3 regions of the Streptomyces antibioticus genome follow, and region 2 is predicted to be linked to each of the others. Evidence: riboswitches for the same ligand, from Rfam matches in the RefSeq annotation. Region 2 holds a riboswitch; each other region holds the start of a gene.

Region 1 (6,320 bases), 1.0 Mb from region 2:
CGGCGAAAGAGAAGTTGGTGAACGACCGTCACCCGTCGGGGAGCACGACCGCCCCGGCCCCGGCTTCCGACGCCGACCCGGCGCACTACACGTCGTCGTACGGCGCGCAAGCGGAAGCCCAGTACGACGGCTTCACCACGTACGAACACGGTTACGCCACCGGCCACTTCGCGGCCGACCCCCTCTTCGGCAGCCTCCCCGCCGACGGCTCCGCCACCGGCGGGTACGACAACGGCGGGCAGTGGAACACCGGCGGCCACCAGACCCTGACCTACGACCCGTACGCCGGGCACCAGGCCGTCTACGACACCGGTGGCTACGACACGACCGGCTGGTCCGCCGACGGACAGCAGTCGGCCGTGATCCCGCCGCAGGGCACGACGACCGACACCAGCGGCTGGGGATATCCCTTCCAGGGAGCGGACGCCCTCCAGGAGAACTCCTGGAGCCGGCCCGACCAGTCGCACCCCGCCGACCCGACCCAGCAGTGGGAATGGGGCACGCAGAGCTTCGACACCGGTGCCTACGACGCCACGCAGTGGAACACCGACGGCGGCGAGCACACCGCGGCCGCCGACGCGTACGAGCAGCCGGCCGAGGTCCCCTTCGACCAGCAGGCCACCGCCACCTTCGACCAGGTCGACCAGGTCGGCCATGCCGAACCCGCCGACGGCGACGACGAGTCGACGGCCACCGGCGAGCTGCCCGCCGTCTCCGAGCGGCCCCTGCTCGACGACCAGGAGGAGCCGGTCTTCGTGCCCTCCTCCCGGGTCGCCGCCCGCGGCGCGAGCCGTTCCCGTCGCAGGCCGCCCGCGAAGCGCTCCGCGCTGCTGACCGTCGCCGTCCCCTCGGCCTGTGTGATGGGCGTCGCCGGCATCGCCGCCGCCTCGGTCGCACCGCTCGGCGGCAGCGACGACAAGGACACCACGGCGTCCGCCGCCGACGCGCAGCCCGTGAAGCCGTCCGCCGCCAACAACAAGCTCGACGCCCAGCTCGAGACGCTGAGCGCCGAGGCCGACGACTTCGGCGACCGGGTCAGCCGCACGCAGGAGCGCATCGACCTCAAGGCGCAGCAGGAGGCCGAGAAGAAGAAGGCCGCCGCCGAGGCCGCCCGCAAGGAGCGGCTGCGCCCCAAGTACGCCCTGCCGGTCGCCCAGCGCGGACTGAGCGCCTACTACGGCCAGGCGGGCATCAACTGGATGTCCCAGCACACCGGCATCGACTTCCCCGTGGCCTACGGCACTTCGGTGGTGGCGGCGACCGACGGCACCGTCCGCACCCAGTGGAACAGCGCCTACGGCAACATGCTGATCGTCACGGCGAAGGACGGCACGGAGACCTGGTACTGCCACCTCTCCAGCTACCGCGTCGCCTCCGGTACGACGGTCAAGGCCGGCGATCCGGTCGCGTACTCCGGCAACTCCGGCAACTCCACCGGCCCGCACCTGCACTTCGAGGTCCGGCCGGCCGGCGGTTCGGCCATAGACCCGCTGTCGTGGCTGCGCAGCCACGGACTCGACCCGACGTAGGACTTCGACGCTTCGGTCCGGCCCCCGCTCCTTGTGGAGAGGGGGCCGTTCGCGTCGTCGTTACAGCTTCTCCACCGGCGCGTACCGCAGCAGCAGCCGCTTCGGCTTGGTGTCGCCGAAGTCGATCGTGGCCTCGGCGTTGGCGCCCGTGCCCTTCACCCCGACGACCGTGCCCAGTCCGAACTGGTCGTGGGTGACCCGGTCGCCGACGGCCAGCGCGACCACCGGCTTCTCCGCCGCGCCCCGGCGGGTCGCGAATCCGGACGCGCCGGAGGCCGAGGAGCGCGAGCGGGACGAGGACAGCGAGGCCGCGACCCCGGACACCGGCCCGGAGGACACCGGCGCGGCCGCGCCCGTCCGCTTCCAGTCCACGTGCGTCCCCGGGATCTCCTCCAGGAACCGGGAGGGCGGGTTGTACGACGGCTGGCCCCAGGCGCTGCGCAGGGCGGAGCGGGTGAGGTAGAGCCGCTCCCGCGCGCGGGTGATGCCGACGTAGGCCAGCCGGCGCTCCTCCTCCAGCTCCTTGGTCTGGCCGAGGGCGCGCATGTGCGGGAAGACGCCGTCCTCCATGCCGGTGAGGAAGACGACCGGGAACTCCAGGCCCTTGGCGGTGTGCAGGGTCATCAGGGTGATGACGCCCGAGCCGTCCTCGTCCTCGTCGGGGATCTGGTCGGAGTCGGCGACCAGCGCGACCCGCTCCAGGAAGGCGGCGAGCCCACCGGTCGCCGCGCCCCCTTCGGCCTCGGCGGTCTCCTGCTCGAACTCCAGGGCCACGGCAGCGAGTTCCTGGAGGTTCTCGATGCGGGTCTCGTCCTGCGGGTCGGTGGACGCCTGCAACTCGGCGAGATAGCCGGTGCGTTCGAGCACGGCCTCCAGGACGGTGGCGGGGCCGGCGCCGGACTCGACGATCGTGCGCAGCTCGTCCATCAGGACGTTGAACCGCTTCACGGCGTTGGTGGAGCGCGCGGCCATGCCGTACGCCTCGTCGACGCGCTTGAGCGCCTGCGGGAAGCTGATCTTCTCCCGCTGGGAGAGCGCGTCGATCATCGCCTCGGCGCGCTCGCCGATGCCGCGCTTGGGCACGTTGAGGATGCGGCGCAGCGGGACGGAGTCCTCCGGGTTGGCCAGGACCCGCAGATAGGCCAGGACGTCCCGGACCTCCTTGCGCTCGTAGAAGCGGACTCCGCCGACGACCTTGTAGGGCAGGCCGACGCGGATGAAGACCTCTTCGAAGACACGGGACTGGGCGTTGGTGCGGTAGAAGACCGCGACGTCACCGGCCTTGGCGTCGCCCGCGTCCGTGAGGCGGTCTATCTCGTCGGCGACGAACTGCGCCTCGTCGTGCTCGGTGTCGGCGACATAGCCGGTGATGCGCGCGCCCGCGCCCGCGTTGGTCCACAGGTTCTTGGGGCGGCGGGACTCGTTGCGCTCGATGACCGCGTTGGCGGCGGACAGGATGGTCTGCGTGGAGCGGTAGTTCTGCTCCAGCAGGATCGTCGTCGCGTCCGGGTAGTCCTCCTCGAACTGGAGGATGTTGCGGATCGTCGCGCCCCGGAAGGCGTAGATCGACTGGTCGGCGTCGCCCACGACGCACAGCTCGGCCGGCGGTACGTCGAACTCGTTCGGGGGGACGTCGACCGGGTGCTCGGAGGTGCCGACCAGCTCCCTGACCAGGGCGTACTGGGCGTGGTTGGTGTCCTGGTACTCGTCGACCAGGACGTGCCGGAAGCGGCGGCGGTAGTGCTCGGCGACATCGGGGAAGGCGCGCAGCAGATTGACCGTCGTCATGATCAGGTCGTCGAAGTCGAGGGCGTTCGCCTCGCGCAGCCGCGACTGGTACATGGCGTACGCCTGGGCGAGGGTCTTCTCGAAGCCGTCACCTGCCTGGGCCGCGAAGTCCTCCTCGTCGATCAGCTCGTTCTTCAGGTTGCTGATCTTGGCGCTGAAGGACTTCGGCGGGTAGCGCTTGGGGTCGAGGTCCAGATCGCGGCAGACGAGCGCCATCAGACGCTTGGAGTCGGCGGCGTCGTAGATCGAGAAGGAGGAGGTGAAGCCGAGCTTCTTCGACTCGCGGCGCAGGATCCGCACGCACGCGCTGTGGAACGTCATCACCCACATGGCGTTCGCGCGCGGGCCGACGAGCTGCTCGACGCGCTCCTTCATCTCGCCCGCGGCCTTGTTGGTGAAGGTGATCGCGAGGATCTGGCCCGGGTGGACCTGGCGCTCGGCGAGCAGGTGGGCGATGCGGTGGGTGAGCACGCGCGTCTTGCCGGAGCCGGCGCCGGCCACGATGAGCAGCGGGGTGCCGGCGTGCACGACGGCCGCGCGCTGGTTGTCGTTCAGCCCGTCCAGGAGGGCCGCCGCGTCCAGCACCGGGCGCGGGGCGCCGTCGCGGTAGTGGGCGTCCCGGTCCGGGGGCGTGTCGAACTTCCCGCCGAACAGATCGTCCGGAAGCTGCTCCGGAGAGTGATCGTCCTCGGGCGGCGGCGGGGGCTCCTCCTCATGGGCGCGGGGGCCCTGGAGGTCCGCCAGGAAGCTGTCGTCAAAGAGGCTGCTCATCGCTCTCCGAGTCTAGGGGGCGCCACTGACAACCGGTCCCGGTCCCCGAAACATCCCGCCACTCACCTTCCGGCGCGGCCTTATCACAACCCGTGATCGAACGAGGACCCTTTCCCTCAGGTCACGAAAATGTATCGGACATATCACCCATCAACCTTCACAAGGGCCTCACACGTTGGCTACCGTGCCGAACAGGCCGTACGACCTCCACCGGCGAACCTCGCCGGGCCGCGCGGCCTCCGCCGAGTCCGGCCACGCCCCCTTCCGTGCGGCGCCCGGAGCCGGGGACCCACCGAAACTCCGGGGTGAATCGGCCCGACTCCCCGTCCCGCGCGGGGACAGGCCGTAGGGCAACCCTTCCGAACCACCCGCCCGAACCCGACAGCTAACCCGGTAGGCGGACGATGGAAGGAGTCGCCTCCTTTGGCGTCGCAGCACCGCAAGCCACGGCGTGCCTCCGGTCCGCGCGTGGCGGGCATCCGCACACCCGCCCTCGCCACCGCCGCCCTCACGTCCGTGGCCCTGTTCTCCCAGTCGGCCGACGCCGCCCCCTCCTCGGACGACGGCACACCGAGCCTGGAGGAGGTCGAGAAGAAGGTCGGCGACCTCTACCGCCAGGCCGAGTCGGCGACCGAGAAGTACAACGCCGCCAAGGAGAGGACGACCACCCAGCGCAAGCGCGTCGCCGGTCTCCTCGACGACGTCGCCCGACGCACCCAGAACCTCAACGAGGCGCGCGAGGAGCTGGGTTCCTTCGCCGCCGCCCAGTACCGCACCGGAGCCGCCGCGCCGGACACGGCGGCCTTCCTGCTCGCCGACACCCCGCAGGACTACGTCGACCAGGCCCAGCTCATGGGGCGCCTGACCGAACGTCAGAAGGGCATGGTCGACGACTACGTTACCGAGCAGTCGACGACGATGCGGAAGCGCCGGGAGGCCGGTGAGAGTCTCGCCGCGCTCACCGACACCCAGCGCGAGCTGAAGACCGCCAAGGCGACGGTCCAGAAGAAGCTCGCCACCGCGCGCGAGCTGCTGTCCCGGCTGACCGCCCAGGAGCAGGCGCGACTGGCGGCGATCGAGCGGCAGCGCCAGGAGGAGGCCGCGCGCAAGGCGGCGGAACTGGCGCAGCGACAGGCGGCCGCCGCGCCGGCCACGGACACGGGCACGTCGTCCCCGTCCCCGTCCCCGTCTCCCTCCCCCTCGCCCTCGCCCTCGCCCTCGCCTTCGCCGTCCCAGAGCGGCGTGGTCTCCACCAAGGCCGAGAAGACACTCGCCTTCGCCCGCGCGCAGATCGGCAAGCCGTACGTCTGGGGCGCGACCGGCCCCGGCTCCTACGACTGCTCCGGCCTCACCCAGGCCGCCTGGAAGGCCGCAGGCGTCGCCCTGCCGCGCACCACCTACGACCAGGTGACCTTCGGCACCACCGTCTCCCTCACCGACGCCCGCCCCGGTGACCTGGTGTTCTTCTACGAGGGCGTCAGCCACGTCGGCATCTACACAGGCAACGGCATGATGATCCACGCCCCGAAGCCGGGCACGTACGTGCGCGAGGAGTCGGTCTACTACGACGGCGAGTCGGCGATCCACAGCGTGGTCCGGCCGGCCTGACGCACGCACACGCGCGTGGACCGCTTTCCGGTGGTACGCGTTTTCGGCGGTACGCGCGCGTATGCCGGTTTTTCGCCGCCCCCGCGCGCGTGCCCCCGCTGAAGGCGCCGCGCACTCCCTAGCATCGGCTCCATGCCCGGCTCCCCCTCCTCCGCGCCCTCCTCCGGTCCCGCCGGTCCCGCCCTTCGTGCCTGGTGGGCGGAGCGTCCCCCGGCGGCCGGGGCCGCCGTGATGGCGACCGGCATCCTGTCGATCGCCCTGCACCTGGCCGGCCACGAGGGCCTGTCGCGCGTGATGCTGGCGCTGGCCGGTATCGGCTGGGTGGGGCTGGCCGCGGACTTCGTCCTCCGGCTGGTGCGGGAGCGCGAGCGCTGGCTGACGGAGGCGTCGACGCCGGGCGGGCTGACCGCCGTGGCCGCCACGACCGTCCTCGGGACCCGGCTGTCGACCCTGGGCTGGCCGGTCCCGGCCGAGGCGCTGCTGGCGGTCGCGGCGGTCCTGTGGCCCGTGCTGCTGCTGCGCGTCATGCGGCACTGGACGCGGCGGATGCCCGGGGCGGTCTTCCTGTGCTGTGTGGCCACCGAGGGGCTCGCGGTGCTGGCGGCGACCCTGGCCGCGGAGGAG
Region 2 (6,320 bases):
CAGCCCGACGGCGCCCAGCACGCCGCCGCCGCTCAGTCCGACGCCGCCGTGAGCCGTCCCACTTCCCCCTCCGTCAGCTTCAGATCCGCCACCGCCAGCAGGGCGGGGAGTTGTTCCGGGGTGCGGGCCGAGGCGATGGGGGCGGTGACCGTCGGGCGGGCGGCGAGCCAGGACAGGGCGACCGTGGCGACCTCGGCGCCGCGCTCGCGGGCGATCTCGTCCAGCACGAGAAGGACCCGGCGGCCCCGCTCCGTCTCCAGGTGCCCGGCGGCCCTCCCCGCCCGCGCGCTGTCCACCGTCGCACCGCCCGGCCGGTACTTGCCGGTGAGGAAGCCGGAGGCGAGCCCGGAGTAGGGGAGGGCGGCGAGCCCCGAGCGCTCGGCGAGGTCCTGGAGGGCGCCCTCGTAGGTGTCGCGGGAGACCAGGTTGTAGTGGGGCTGGAGCGCCACGTACCGGGCGAGGCCCTCGCGGTCGGCGAACTCCAGGGACGCCCGGAGGCGTTCGGGCGAGATGTTGGAGGCGGCCGTGTACCGCACCTTGCCCGCCCGCACCAGGTCGTCGAGCGCGCCGACGATCTCCTCGACCGGCACCTCGGGCTTGTCGAAGTGGGTGTAGTACAGGTCGATGTGGTCGGTGCCGAGGCGGCGCAGGGAGGCGTCGGCGGCGGCCTTGATGTTGGCGGCGGTCAGGCCGGGGAAGTCCGGGTGCTGGCTGACCTTGGTGGCGATCACCAGGTCGTCGCGGTTGCCGCGGGCGGCGATCCAGCGGCCGATCAGGGTCTCGGACTCGCCGCCGCTGTTGCCCTCGATCCACGCCGAGTAGGAGTCGGCGGTGTCGAGGAAGTTGCCGCCGGCGGCGGTGTAGGCGTCGAGGACGGCGAAGGAGGCGGTCTCGTCGGCGGTCCAGCCGAAGACGTTGCCGCCGAGGGCGAGCGGGAAGACCTGGAGGTCGGAGGTGCCGAGCTTGCGAAGAGCAGTCATGCCTCTTCCCAACGGTCACCGGTGCCGGGACGATTCCGCCCGCCGTGCGAACAGCGTGTGAAGCGGCGGGCGGATCAGTCCGAGCCGGGAAACCTCAGGGGTTGAGGCCCTTGCTCCGCAGCCAGGCCCCCGGGTCGATGCCCGACGCACTGCCGCCCGGGTGGACCTCCAGGTGGAGGTGGGCGCCGGTGACGTTGCCGGTGGCGCCGACGCGGCCGATGACATCGCCGGTCGCGACCTTCTGGCCGACGCTGACGCTGATCGACGACTGGTGGGCGTACCAGATCTCGGTGCCGTCGTCGAGGGTGAGCACGGTCTTGTAGCCGTACGAGCCGTCCCAGCCCGCCGACGTGATCGTGCCGCTGTGCACGGCCTTGATCAGCGTGCCCGTGGGGGCGGCGAAGTCCAGGCCGGTGTGGTAGCCGGAGGACCAGTAGGCGCCGGCCTCACCGAAGGTCGAGGTGATCGTGTACGAGGAGGTCGGCAGCGCGTACTGCGTGGCCAGCTCGGCGAGGCGCGCGGCCTCGGCCTTCTCCTTGGCCTCCGCCTCGGCCTTCTCCTTGGCGGCGGTGGCCTTGGTCTCCGCCTCCTTCTCGGCCTTGGCGACGGCGTCGGCCTCGGCCTTGGCCGCGGCTTCCGCGGCGGCGAGCTGGGCCTGCGTCTCGACCTGCGTCTGCTGCGACTCGACCTGGGCCATGATCCGGCTGCGCAGGGCCTCGCCGGCGTCGGCGGCGCTCTGCGGGGCGGTGTCGTCGGCCTGCGGGGTGGTCACGCTGCCGAAGCTGCTGAGCGTGGGGGCGGTGTCCTCGGCGGGCTCGTCGTCGGATATCAGCGAGCCGACGTTCGGCAGGTCCGGCATGGAGATGGAGACCGGGGCCTTGCCTGTGTTGGCGCTGGCCATCCCGCCGGCGCTGACGGCGGCGATGACGCCGACGCCGAGCACGGTGGAGCTACGGGCGAACCCTCCTCCGCCGCCGCGCTGCTTGGCGACCCGGTGCTTGCCCCGGACCGGGCGGACGGACTCCGCGGTGGGGTTCCACTCCTCCCAGGGGCCCTCGTCGTCGGTGCGCGCGCCGCCGTAGACGAAGGTGTCGGCGGACCGCTGACTCGGCACGAACGGGGCTTCGGGGGCAGGCCGGTTGGACACCACGCGGGCGCACTCCTTTCCTTCCGCCGCCTACCGGGTTAGCTGACGGGTTCGGAGCGGGAAGGTCTCCTACGCGCGTATACCGTTCGTGACTCTGCGAGTTCACGGGCGGCTGCCGTGCGATTCACCCCAAGGTGGTGGTTCCCCGGTTCCCTTGCGGGATTCGGCGCGTGCGCACGGAGCCGTCGCTTGTGACGGCTGGGACGACCGCGCTGCGTTATCGAACGTTAATAGACCCGGGGGCGCTATTCCAAGCTGTTCCCCTTGATCAACAACATTTCTGGCCTGGACTTTCAGGCCATGAACGATGAAAAACGGGCGAGTTGACCGGCGCCGCCCCTACCCCGGGAACCGTTCAGTAGTCATCCCCGTTTTGATGGTGACTCACTTGTTATGCGCAGAGCGCACGGCCGGTCACCGGTGGTAGCCGCACATGGACGCGGAACGCACCGAGGGCCGGAACCCTCTCGGATTCCGGCCCTCGGCCTTCAGTAGCGGGGACAGGATTTGAACCTGCGACCTCTGGGTTATGAGCCCAGCGAGCTACCGAGCTGCTCCACCCCGCGTCGATGAACACCACTCTACGCCATCCCGGGGGTGGAAAGCACATCGGTTATCCGGGCAGGTGCCGGTTGGGCTTCTGGGCCCGTTCCGCGTACTCCGGGAGGACGACGACGTCGACGCCGTGGGCCGCCAGCAGGCCGCTGCCGTCCGCGTTCTTCACGAAGGTGTCCGGCTCCCGCCAGGCCGTGACGACCCGGCGCACCCCCGCGTCCAGGACGAGCCGGGCGCACGGCGTGGGCCGGGAGGCGCGGACGGCGCAGGGTTCGAGGCTGCTGTAGACGGTGGCGCCGGCCAGCCGCGGGTCGGCGGGGTCGAGCTTGGCGAGGGCCGCCTCCTCGGCGTGCGCCTGGAGGTCGTCGCCCTCGCGGGAGTGGCCGCGGGCCAGCTCGGTCCCGTCGGCGGCCACGACCACCGCGCCCACGCTGAACGCCGTGTCCGACGGCGGGCACTGCGTGGCCAGCTCGCAGGCGAGGGCGAGCCAGTGCCGGTCGGCCGCGGCGGGGAGGTCACCGGTGCCGGGGGCGGTGGGCTCGTAGCGCATGAGGACGACGTCCTCGATCCGCCGCGTCTCGGTCAGCCGGAGGCGTCCGCCCTGGTAGGCGCCGGGGCCGAAGAGCCGGGGCGCGTCCGGGTCGCCCACGAAGAGGGGGGCGAGGACGAGCTGGAGTTCGTCGGCGAGGCCCTGCTGGAGGAGCTGGCTGTGGACGGTGCCACCGCCCTCGACCATCAGCCGGCGCACCCCGCGCTCGTCGTGCAGATGGGTGAGGAGGCGCCGCCAGTCCAGCTCGGCGCCGAGGGGGACGACGTCCGCCGCGATGCCGAGCGCGCGGGCCCGTGCCGCGCCCTTCTCCGTCGTATAGACGACTTTCTCGCCGCCGCTGTGCCAGAAGCGGGCCTCCGGGTCCAGCTCGCCGGAGCCGCTGACGGTGACCTTGAGGGGGTACTCCGGCCGGCCCTCCGCGAGCCGGGCGGCGCGGCGGTCGGGGGAGTTCACCAGCAGCCGGGGGTTGTCGGCGCGGATGGTGCCGGCGCCGATCAGGATCGCGTCGACCGAGGCCCGTACGGCGTCGACCCGGTCGAAGTCGGCGGGGCTGGACAGGAGCAGGCGCTCGGAGGTGGTGTCGTCCAGGAAGCCGTCGAGGGAGACGGCGGCGGACAGCAGGACGTACGGGTACGGCATCGGCGCGGTTCTCCTGGGAGACGACGGAAGGTGCGGGGCCGGGGGATCTTGGTTCAAGTTTGAAACAAACCTACACTGGGGGCATGACGACCCGCTGGCTCACGCCCGAGGAGCAGCGCGCCTGGCGCGCGTACATGGCCGGCTATCTCCTCCTGGAGGACGCGATCGACCGGCAGCTCCAGCAGGAGGCCGGCATGCCCCACCTGTACTACTCCATCCTGGCGCACCTGTCCGAGACGGCGGAGCGGCGGCTGCGGATGACCGATCTCGCCGAGCGGCTGAAGATCACCCGCAGCAGGCTGACGTACGCGGTGACCCGGCTGGAGAAGGACGGGCTGGTGCGGCGCGAGGACTGCCCCTGGGACAAGCGCGGCAGCGTCGCCGTCCTGACGGACGAGGGCATGACGGTCCTGGAGAACGCGGCGCCCGGCCATGTCGAGACGGTCCGGGCCACCCTCTTCGACCGGCTCACCCCGGAGCAGGTGGGACAACTGGAGGAGATCTTCACGCAGGTCGCGCGCGGGCTCCAGGAGAGCGACGGGGACGCCGGGCCGCCGGAGGAACTGCCCTGGCGCAGACGCTCGTCGCCCTGCTCGGGCACCGCCTGAGGCGCCCCGGAACTGGTTGCTTCAACTTTAAAGCATGGGGTAGGGTCGCGTTTCGTCGATCTGCTTCAAATCTGAAGCAGTACGCCGCCTCGATGGCCCACCGGACCCGGGAGACCCGCATGCCCGACACCCCCGCCGCCACCCAGCGCGCCCGCGTCCGGGTACCGCTCCGCTTCCCGGACGGCTACTCCGTCGACGCCGAACTGGTCACCTTCCACGGTCTGGCCGACGGCCGGGAACACATCGCCGTGGTCCTCGGCGAGCCGGACCTCGGCGAGCCAGACCTCGGCGCGGGCGGCGAGGTCGGCGCGGGCGGCGGGGTCCCGCTGGTCCGGCTGCACTCCGAGTGCCTGACCGGTGACGTCTTCGGTTCCGCCCGCTGCGACTGCGGACCCCAGCTCCGCGAGGCCGTCGAGCGCATCGCCCGTACCGGCGGCGTCCTGCTCTACCTCCGCCAGGAGGGCCGCGGCATCGGCCTCTACAACAAGCTCGACGCGTACGCCCTCCAGGACCAGGGCCTCGACACCTACGAGGCGAACGCCGCCCTCGGCCTCCCCGAGGACGACCGCGACTACACGGCCGCCGCCCAGATGCTCCGCGCCCTCGGCATCACCCGCCTGGACCTGCTGTCGAACAACCCCGACAAGGCGGGCCAGTTGCGCGACCTCGGCATCACGGTCCACGAGCGCGTCCCGACCGGCGTCTTCACCACCCCGCACAACGTCCGCTACCTCCGCGCGAAGGTCCTCCAGACCCAGCACACCCTGCCCCTGCCGGAACTCACCGACCTGACGGCGGGCTGAACCTCCCTCAGTTCCCCGGCACCAGCCGGAACGTCAGGCAGACCAGCGGGGTGCCGTCCTCGACCGGTGTGCCCGCGGCGGCCCAGAACCGGCTGTGCCCCGCCCGCCACTCCGCGAGGTCCGCGTCCCCCTCCCCCTCGGCCGCCGCGTGCTCCCACGTCACCTCGCCGAAGGTGGTCCGCTCCACCCCGGTGATCTCGACGGTGGCGACGGAACGCCCCTCGGTGTCCAGGAGCGCGAGGCGCTCACCGACGTGCTCCAGCTCCTCGCCCTCCTCCGCGTACTCCGCGAGCCGCCCGGTGGTGGCGCGCTTACGGCCGGACAGGACCAACGCGTTCAGCCGGCCGCGCATCTCGCCCGGGCTGCCCAGCTCCAGCGCACGCATACCGTCGACTCGGGGCCACATCGGGTCTCACCTCACCGGGATGTTCGGGTTATGGGAACAAAGACCCCAGCCTAGGTGACGGGTGGTCACAGGCGCCGCCCCGTGGCCGCCGGGGTTCAGGCCGAACTGCGCGGCAGATCCCACACCACACGCTTCTTCCGCGGGCCCCGCAGCAGCCCGCTCGTCTGGGCGGTGATCGCGGCCAGGGCGTTGATGGTCCAGTAGGCCAGGGGGTAGACCGGCAGGAGCAGGCAGGCGTACGGGAGTCTGGGGTCCAGGCGGAGTTCGACGGCGACGGCGATGCCGATCTGGAGCACCGCGACGACGGCGATGCCGACGCCCCACGCGATCATCCAGCGGAACTTGGTGTCTCCGGGGTGGCCGATCCAGTGGACGACACCCCACACGGTGGCGACCAGCATCGTGACCACCCAGACGTAGGAGAGCAGGGCCTCCGCCGCGATGGGCCACAGGGTGAACTGGCGCGGGCGGACGACGGTGCGGGCGTGGGTGCGCAGCACCTCGCCCTGGCCGCGCGCCCAGCGGGTGCGCTGGGCCCAGATGCCGCGGACGGACTGCGGTACCTGCATGCCGACCAGGGCGTGCGGTTCGAAGGCGGTCAGATGGCCGGCTTCGAGGAGCCGCCAGGTGAG
Region 3 (6,320 bases), 550 kb from region 2:
CACCGACGGTCTGGCCCGGCTGGCCGGCTCCGGCCGGGTGTCGATGCCCGAACTGGAGCTGCTCCCCGCCTCCTACGACCTCCCCGGCGCCCGCCTCCTCGACCTGGTGCAGGTCATGGACCGTATCCGCGTCGAGTGCCCGTGGTCCTCCCGCCAGACCCATCAGGGCCTCGCCAAGTACGCGGTCGAGGAGTCGTACGAACTGGTCGAGGCGATCGAGGACGGCGACCGCGACGAACTCCGCGAGGAACTGGGCGACGTCCTGCTCCAGGTCGTCTTCCACGCCCGGATCGCCGAGGAGGACCCGGAGGCCCCCTTCTCGGTCGACGACGTGGCGGCCACGATCGTCTCCAAGCTCATCCACCGTCACCCCCATGTCTTCGGGAGCGCCACCGCCACCACCCCGGAGGAGGTCAGAGACCACTGGCTGCGCACCAAGGCGGCCGAGAAGCGCCGTGAGTCCGTCACCGACGGCATCCCCCTCCACCAGCCGGCGCTGGCCCTCGCCGCCAAACTGGCCTCGCGCGTCCGCTCGGCGGGCCTGGAGGTCCCCCTGCCGACGGCCGGCGGCCTCGGCTACGACCTCCTCGCCCTGGCCGCCCGCGCCGAGTCCGAGGGCATCGACCCGGAGGCGGCCCTGCGCGCGGCGTCCCGCGCCTACCGGGACGCGATCCGGGCGACCGAAGGGCTGGAAGAAGGGGAAGAAGGGACGGAAGCCGAGGGAACCGAGAAGTGAGCACCAAGCCGACCCCCGTTCCCGCACCCGATCCCGCCGCCGCCCCCGGCCCCCACCCCGAGCTGTTCTCCTGGGAGTTCGCCACCGACCCCTACCCCGCCTACGCCTGGCTGCGGGAGCACGCGCCCGTGCATCGCACCCGGCTGCCCAGCGGGGTGGAGGCATGGCTGGTCACCCGGTACGGGGAGGCCAAGCAGGCCCTCGCCGACCAGCGGCTCTCCAAGAACCCGGCGCACCACGACGAACCGGCGCACGCCAAGGGGAAGACCGGCATCCCCGGCGAGCGCAAGGCCGAGCTGATGACCCATCTGCTGAACATCGATCCGCCGGACCACACCCGGCTGCGGCGGCTGGTCAGCAAGGCGTTCACCCCGCGCCGGGTCGCCGAGTTCGCGCCCCGGGTGCAGGAACTGACGGACCGGCTCATCGACCGCTTCGCCCAGGAGGGCCGCGCCGACCTCATCCACGACTTCGCCTTCCCGCTCCCCATCTACGCCATCTGCGACCTGCTCGGCGTCCCGCGCGAGGACCAGGACGACTTCCGGGACTGGGCGGGCATGATGATCCGGCACGGCGGAGGGCCCCGGGGCGGGGTCGCGCGGTCCGTGAAGAAGATGCGCGGCTATCTCGCCGAGCTGATCCACCGCAAGCGGCAGGCCCTGCCCGCCGAACCGGGACCCGGCGAGGACCTCATCTCGGGTCTCATCCGCGCCTCCGACCACGGCGAGCACCTCACGGAGAACGAGGCCGCGGCGATGGCGTTCATCCTGCTCTTCGCCGGTTTCGAGACCACCGTCAACCTCATCGGCAACGGCACCTACGCCCTGCTCACCCACCCCGAGCAGCGCCGCCGCCTCCAGGACTCCCTGGCCGCCGGGGACCGCGGCCTGCTGGAGACCGGCGTCGAGGAACTCCTGCGCTTCGACGGCCCCGTCGAGCTGGCCACCTGGCGCTTCGCCACCGAGCCGCTCACCCTCGGCGGACAGGACATCGCGGCCGGGGACCCCGTGCTCGTCGTCCTGGCCGCCGCCGACCGCGACCCGGCCCGGTTCGCCGATCCGGACACCCTGGACCTCTCGCGCCGCGACAACCAGCACCTCGGTTACGGCCACGGCATCCACTACTGTCTGGGCGCCCCGCTGGCCCGGCTGGAGGGGCAGACCGCCCTGGCCACCCTGCTCACCCGGCTGCCGGATCTCCGGCTCGCCGCGGACCCGGCCGACTTGAGATGGCGCGGCGGACTCATCATGCGCGGACTGCGCACCTTGCCCGTCGAGTTCACCCCGGTGCGTGACGGAGTGATCTCCGCTCCGTGACTGAACGCACGTCAGCGGCAGTGTGACGGGCGTGCGGACCAAAGGTGACCGACTCTCAAGTCTGTGATCTTCACGTGATCTGCGCGGCATTAACTTGTGACAAGTGATCGTCTGCCGATACGTTCACTCGTCAGCGCGGCATCCACGGTTCCGGATGTGTCCGCACCGTCGTCGCGCCGGTCAACGCTGTCCAGAGAAAGGCCCCCGCATGCTCTCCGGGTCCGGTCGTCACCGTCGTCCTCGCCAGGCTCCGGCGCTCCTTGTCGCAGCCGGCGTGACCGGCTCCGCCATCGCGATCCCGCTGCTCGCCGCCACCGGCGCGAGCGCGGCCGAGGGCACGGTGTGGGACCAGGTGGCCCAGTGCGAGACCGGCGGCTCCTGGAGCGCCGACAAGGGCACCGGCGAGTACGGCGGCCTCAGCCTCACCCAGGAGCGGTGGGAGACCTACGGCGGGCTGGACTACGCCGCCAGCCCCGACCTGGCCAGCCGCAACCAGCAGATAGCCGTCGCGCAGAAGCTGCTCGCGGCCGAGGGGGTCGGCGCCTGGGGCACCTGCGGGCTGACGTCCGGGCTCACCAAGGAGTCCGGCGCGCTGAACGTGGACACGGGCATCGCTGACGGTTCATCCGGTTCGTCTGGTTTGTCCGACCTGTCCAAGGGGGAGTCCGGCTCCTCGGCGTCCGGCGGCTCCGCCGGCTCCGGCGCGACCTCGTCGCCCGGCGCCTCCGACTCCACCGAGGGTTCGGCGAGTTCGTCCCCTTCCTCCTCTTCTTCCCCTTCCCCCTCTTCGTCCGCTTCGTCCGCCGACGAGGAGGACGCGGCCGCCTCCGAGGGTGCCGCGAAACCGGGTGGCGCGGCGAAGGGCGGCGGCACGCCCTCCGGCAGCCCCGAAGCGGACGAGTCGGGCGAGTCGGACAAGTGGGTGCAGGACGTGGGTTCTTGGAGCCTCGTCGACACCGGCACCCTCGGCTCCGGCGGCCGTCACCGCGGCGCCACCGCCGAGGAGGGCCCGTCGGACGGCCTGGCGCCCGCCTCCGCCGGCCGGCACGCCGCCGAGGAGGTCTACACGGTCCAGGACGGCGACTCCCTCGCCTCCATCACCGACTCCCTTGGCCTGGAGGGCGGATGGCGCGCCCTGTACGAGGAGAACCTGGAGCGCATCGGTGCCGACCCGAGCGTCATCGTCCCCGGTCAGGCGCTGGACACCGGCGCCGAATAGGGCCGGAACACCCCCAAAGGCACCGGGAGTTCACGTCACACTTCGCGCCGAATGTCCGGTTTGGTGAAAGTGTGGGATGAGTCTCAGAAGCCCTGATCGTCTTTGGAATTCCGCGAATTCCGTGTCTACGGTCGAGCCGCTCGGCAACCCGGGCCCCGGTCGTCGCAACGCCGAATCCTGCCAGTGGCGCCCCGGGAACAGTCGTCGCGTCAAGCGCCGCAGGCAGGAGCGGGGGACCCAAGGTAAGTGCCGGAACCGGCGGTCGACGCCGTGACCGGCTCGGGGTGAAGCCGTGCACCGTGAGGTGCGCGGCCGGGCAACTCAACCGGCCCGAACCCGACAGCTCACCTCGCAGGCGTCGGTGAGGGGATCGTTCCATGCTGTTTTCCGGTAAGGGCAAGCACCGCCGTCCGTCCAAGACCACCCGCGCCGCCATGATCGCCGGCGTCACCGGTGTCGCCGTCGCCGCCCCGCTGATGGCCGCCGGCAACGCCTCCGCCGCCACCGCCTCCGAGTGGGACGCGGTCGCCCAGTGCGAGTCGGGCGGCAACTGGTCCATCAACACCGGCAACGGCTACTACGGCGGCCTCCAGTTCTCCGCCTCCACCTGGGCCGCGTACGGCGGCACCGCCTACGCCTCCCGCGCCGACCTGGCCTCCAAGACGCAGCAGATCACCATCGCCGAGAAGGTCCTCGCGGGCCAGGGCAAGGGTGCCTGGCCGACCTGCGGCGTCGGTCTGTCCAACACGCCGTTCAACGGCGGCGCCTCGGCCGGCTCCGACAGCGGCTCCTCCTCGGCCCAGACCCCGTCCGCCGCCCCGACCGCGGGCAGCACCGGCTCCCGCGCCGGCGAGCAGCAGGCCGCCTCCCGCTCCGCCGAGCGCCCCGCCGTCGGCAAGAGCGAGCAGAGCACCAAGACCGTCACCACCCCGACCGGCAAGAAGGTCAAGAAGGGCGACGGCGAGTACAAGGTCGTCAAGGGCGACACCCTCAGCACCATCGCCACCAAGCACAAGGTCAAGGGCGGCTGGCAGAAGCTGTTCCAGCTCAACAAGGGTGTCGTCCAGGACGCCGACCTGATCTACCCGGGCCAGCAGCTCCACCTCAAGTGAGCCGCGGCCGGGCCGTCGCTCCCCCCAGGTGACACCCGGCCCCCAGCGGGACCACAGCTTCCCCACAAGCGGGCCCCGCACACTGAGTACCTCGTGAGGGTCACCCCCCGTCCTCACGGGCCCCCGCCCCGGTGCGTCTTCCCCCGTACGCACCGGGGCGGGGTTTTTCGTGCGCCGGATTTTCGCCTCCACGCCACCCACCCTTTGTTCCGGGCGGAAACAATGGGTACGGTCTACCTGTCCACCGGACGGTCTGTCTGTCCACGGGACGGTCGGTCGGCTGCCGACGCCCCGAAGGCGGTTAGGCTCTAGTCGCAAGGCCCACACGGCCCCGCACACCCAGCGTCACATCCAAGAAGGAGATGCTCGTGCCGTCCATCGACGTCGTCGTAGCCCGGGAAATCCTGGACTCCCGAGGCAACCCCACGGTCGAGGTCGAGGTCGGCCTCGACGACGGCAGCACGGGTCGTGCCGCCGTCCCGTCCGGCGCCTCCACCGGCGCCTTCGAGGCCATCGAGCTGCGCGACGGTGACCCGAACCGCTACCAGGGCAAGGGTGTCGAGAAGGCCGTCCTCGCCGTCATCGAGCAGATCGGCCCCGAGCTGGTCGGCTACGACGCCACCGAGCAGCGCCTGATCGACCAGGCCATGTTCGACCTGGACGCCACCGACAACAAGGGCTCCCTCGGCGCCAACGCGATCCTCGGCGTCTCCCTCGCCGTCGCCCACGCCGCCTCCGAGGCCAGCGACCTCCCGCTCTTCCGCTACCTGGGCGGCCCGAACGCGCACCTGCTGCCCGTTCCGATGATGAACATCCTGAACGGCGGCTCGCACGCCGACTCCAACGTGGACATCCAGGAGTTCATGATCGCCCCGATCGGCGCGGAGTCCTTCTCCGAGGCGCTGCGCTGGGGCACCGAGGTCTACCACACCCTCAAGAAGGTGCTGAAGGCCAAGGGCCTGTCCACCGGCCTCGGCGACGAGGGCGGCTTCGCCCCGAACCTCGGCTCCAACCGCGAGGCCCTCGACCTCATCCTCGAGGCCATCAAGGAAGCCGGCTACGCGCCCGGCGAGCAGATCGCGCTCGCGCTCGACGTCGCCGCGTCCGAGTTCTACAAGGACGGCACGTACCAGTTCGAGGGCAAGTCCCGCTCGGCCGCCGAGATGACCGAGTACTACGAGGAGCTGGTGGCGGCCTACCCGCTGGTCTCCATCGAGGACCCGCTGTTCGAGGACGACTGGGCCGGCTGGAAGGTCCTCACCGACCGCCTCGGCGACAAGGTGCAGATCGTCGGCGACGACCTGTTCGTCACCAACCCCGAGCGCCTCGCCCGCGGCATCGAGGAGGGCACCGCCAACGCCCTGCTCGTCAAGGTCAACCAGATCGGCTCGCTCACCGAGACGCTGGACGCTGTCGAGCTGGCCCAGCGCAACGGCTTCAAGTGCATGATGTCCCACCGCTCCGGCGAGACCGAGGACGTCACGATCGCCGACCTCGCCGTCGCCACCAACTGCGGCCAGATCAAGACCGGCGCCCCGGCCCGCTCCGAGCGCGTCGCCAAGTACAACCAGCTCCTGCGCATCGAGGAGATCCTCGACGACGCGGCGGTCTACGCCGGGCGCAGCGCCTTCCCGCGGTTCAAGGGCTGACCTGACCCCACCTGGGTAAGGCTCAGCCAGTCGTACGTACGTCCCCGTACCCGGTCCCGTACCGTGTGCGGGGACGTACGCACGTGGAAGGGGAGGCGGAGAGCCGATGGCCGTCAAGGACCGGGACCGTTTCTCCACCACGACCAGGATCCGGCTGCTCGGCGAGCAGACCGCGGCCCGGGTCTACCGCTCCCAGACCAAGCGCCAGGCCCGCCGCTCCCGGCTCACCGGCCGCGCGGCCCTGCTGGCGCTGGTGCTGTGCACCCTGATCGTGGCCCTCGCCTACCC

Evidence for each region. Region 2 has a riboswitch for cyclic di-AMP ahead of AFM16_RS18865 (M23 family metallopeptidase). Riboswitches for the same ligand answer to the same signal wherever they lie in the genome.
Region 1: another riboswitch for cyclic di-AMP. It lies ahead of AFM16_RS23960 (C40 family peptidase); the one in region 2 lies ahead of AFM16_RS18865 (M23 family metallopeptidase).
Region 3: another riboswitch for cyclic di-AMP. It lies ahead of AFM16_RS16215 (LysM peptidoglycan-binding domain-containing protein); the one in region 2 lies ahead of AFM16_RS18865 (M23 family metallopeptidase).

The regions. Positions count from the first base shown of each region.
Region 1 is NZ_CM007717.1:5,248,981-5,255,300, reverse strand. It holds gene AFM16_RS23970 (M23 family metallopeptidase) at 18-1,529, shown strand; gene pcrA (DNA helicase PcrA) at 1,590-4,088, opposite strand; cyclic di-AMP (ydaO/yuaA leader) riboswitch at 4,334-4,503, shown strand; gene AFM16_RS23960 (C40 family peptidase) at 4,512-5,696, shown strand; gene AFM16_RS23955 (tellurite resistance/C4-dicarboxylate transporter family protein) at 5,829-6,320, shown strand, end outside.
Region 2 is NZ_CM007717.1:4,203,342-4,209,661, forward strand. It holds gene AFM16_RS18860 (aldo/keto reductase) at 33-980, opposite strand; gene AFM16_RS18865 (M23 family metallopeptidase) at 1,075-2,130, opposite strand; cyclic di-AMP (ydaO/yuaA leader) riboswitch at 2,140-2,306, opposite strand; tRNA gene AFM16_RS18870 (tRNA-Met) at 2,620-2,693, opposite strand; gene AFM16_RS18875 (dihydrofolate reductase family protein) at 2,741-3,871, opposite strand; gene AFM16_RS18880 (MarR family winged helix-turn-helix transcriptional regulator) at 3,955-4,479, shown strand; gene AFM16_RS18885 (GTP cyclohydrolase II) at 4,599-5,282, shown strand; gene AFM16_RS18890 (ASCH domain-containing protein) at 5,290-5,688, opposite strand; gene AFM16_RS18900 (glycosyltransferase family 2 protein) at 5,784-6,320, opposite strand, start outside.
Region 3 is NZ_CM007717.1:3,652,376-3,658,695, reverse strand. It holds gene AFM16_RS16230 (nucleoside triphosphate pyrophosphohydrolase) at 1-736, shown strand, start outside; gene AFM16_RS16225 (cytochrome P450 family protein) at 733-2,052, shown strand; gene AFM16_RS16220 (LysM peptidoglycan-binding domain-containing protein) at 2,261-3,271, shown strand; cyclic di-AMP (ydaO/yuaA leader) riboswitch at 3,476-3,644, shown strand; gene AFM16_RS16215 (LysM peptidoglycan-binding domain-containing protein) at 3,649-4,383, shown strand; gene eno (phosphopyruvate hydratase) at 4,746-6,032, shown strand; gene AFM16_RS16205 (FtsB family cell division protein) at 6,139-6,320, shown strand, end outside.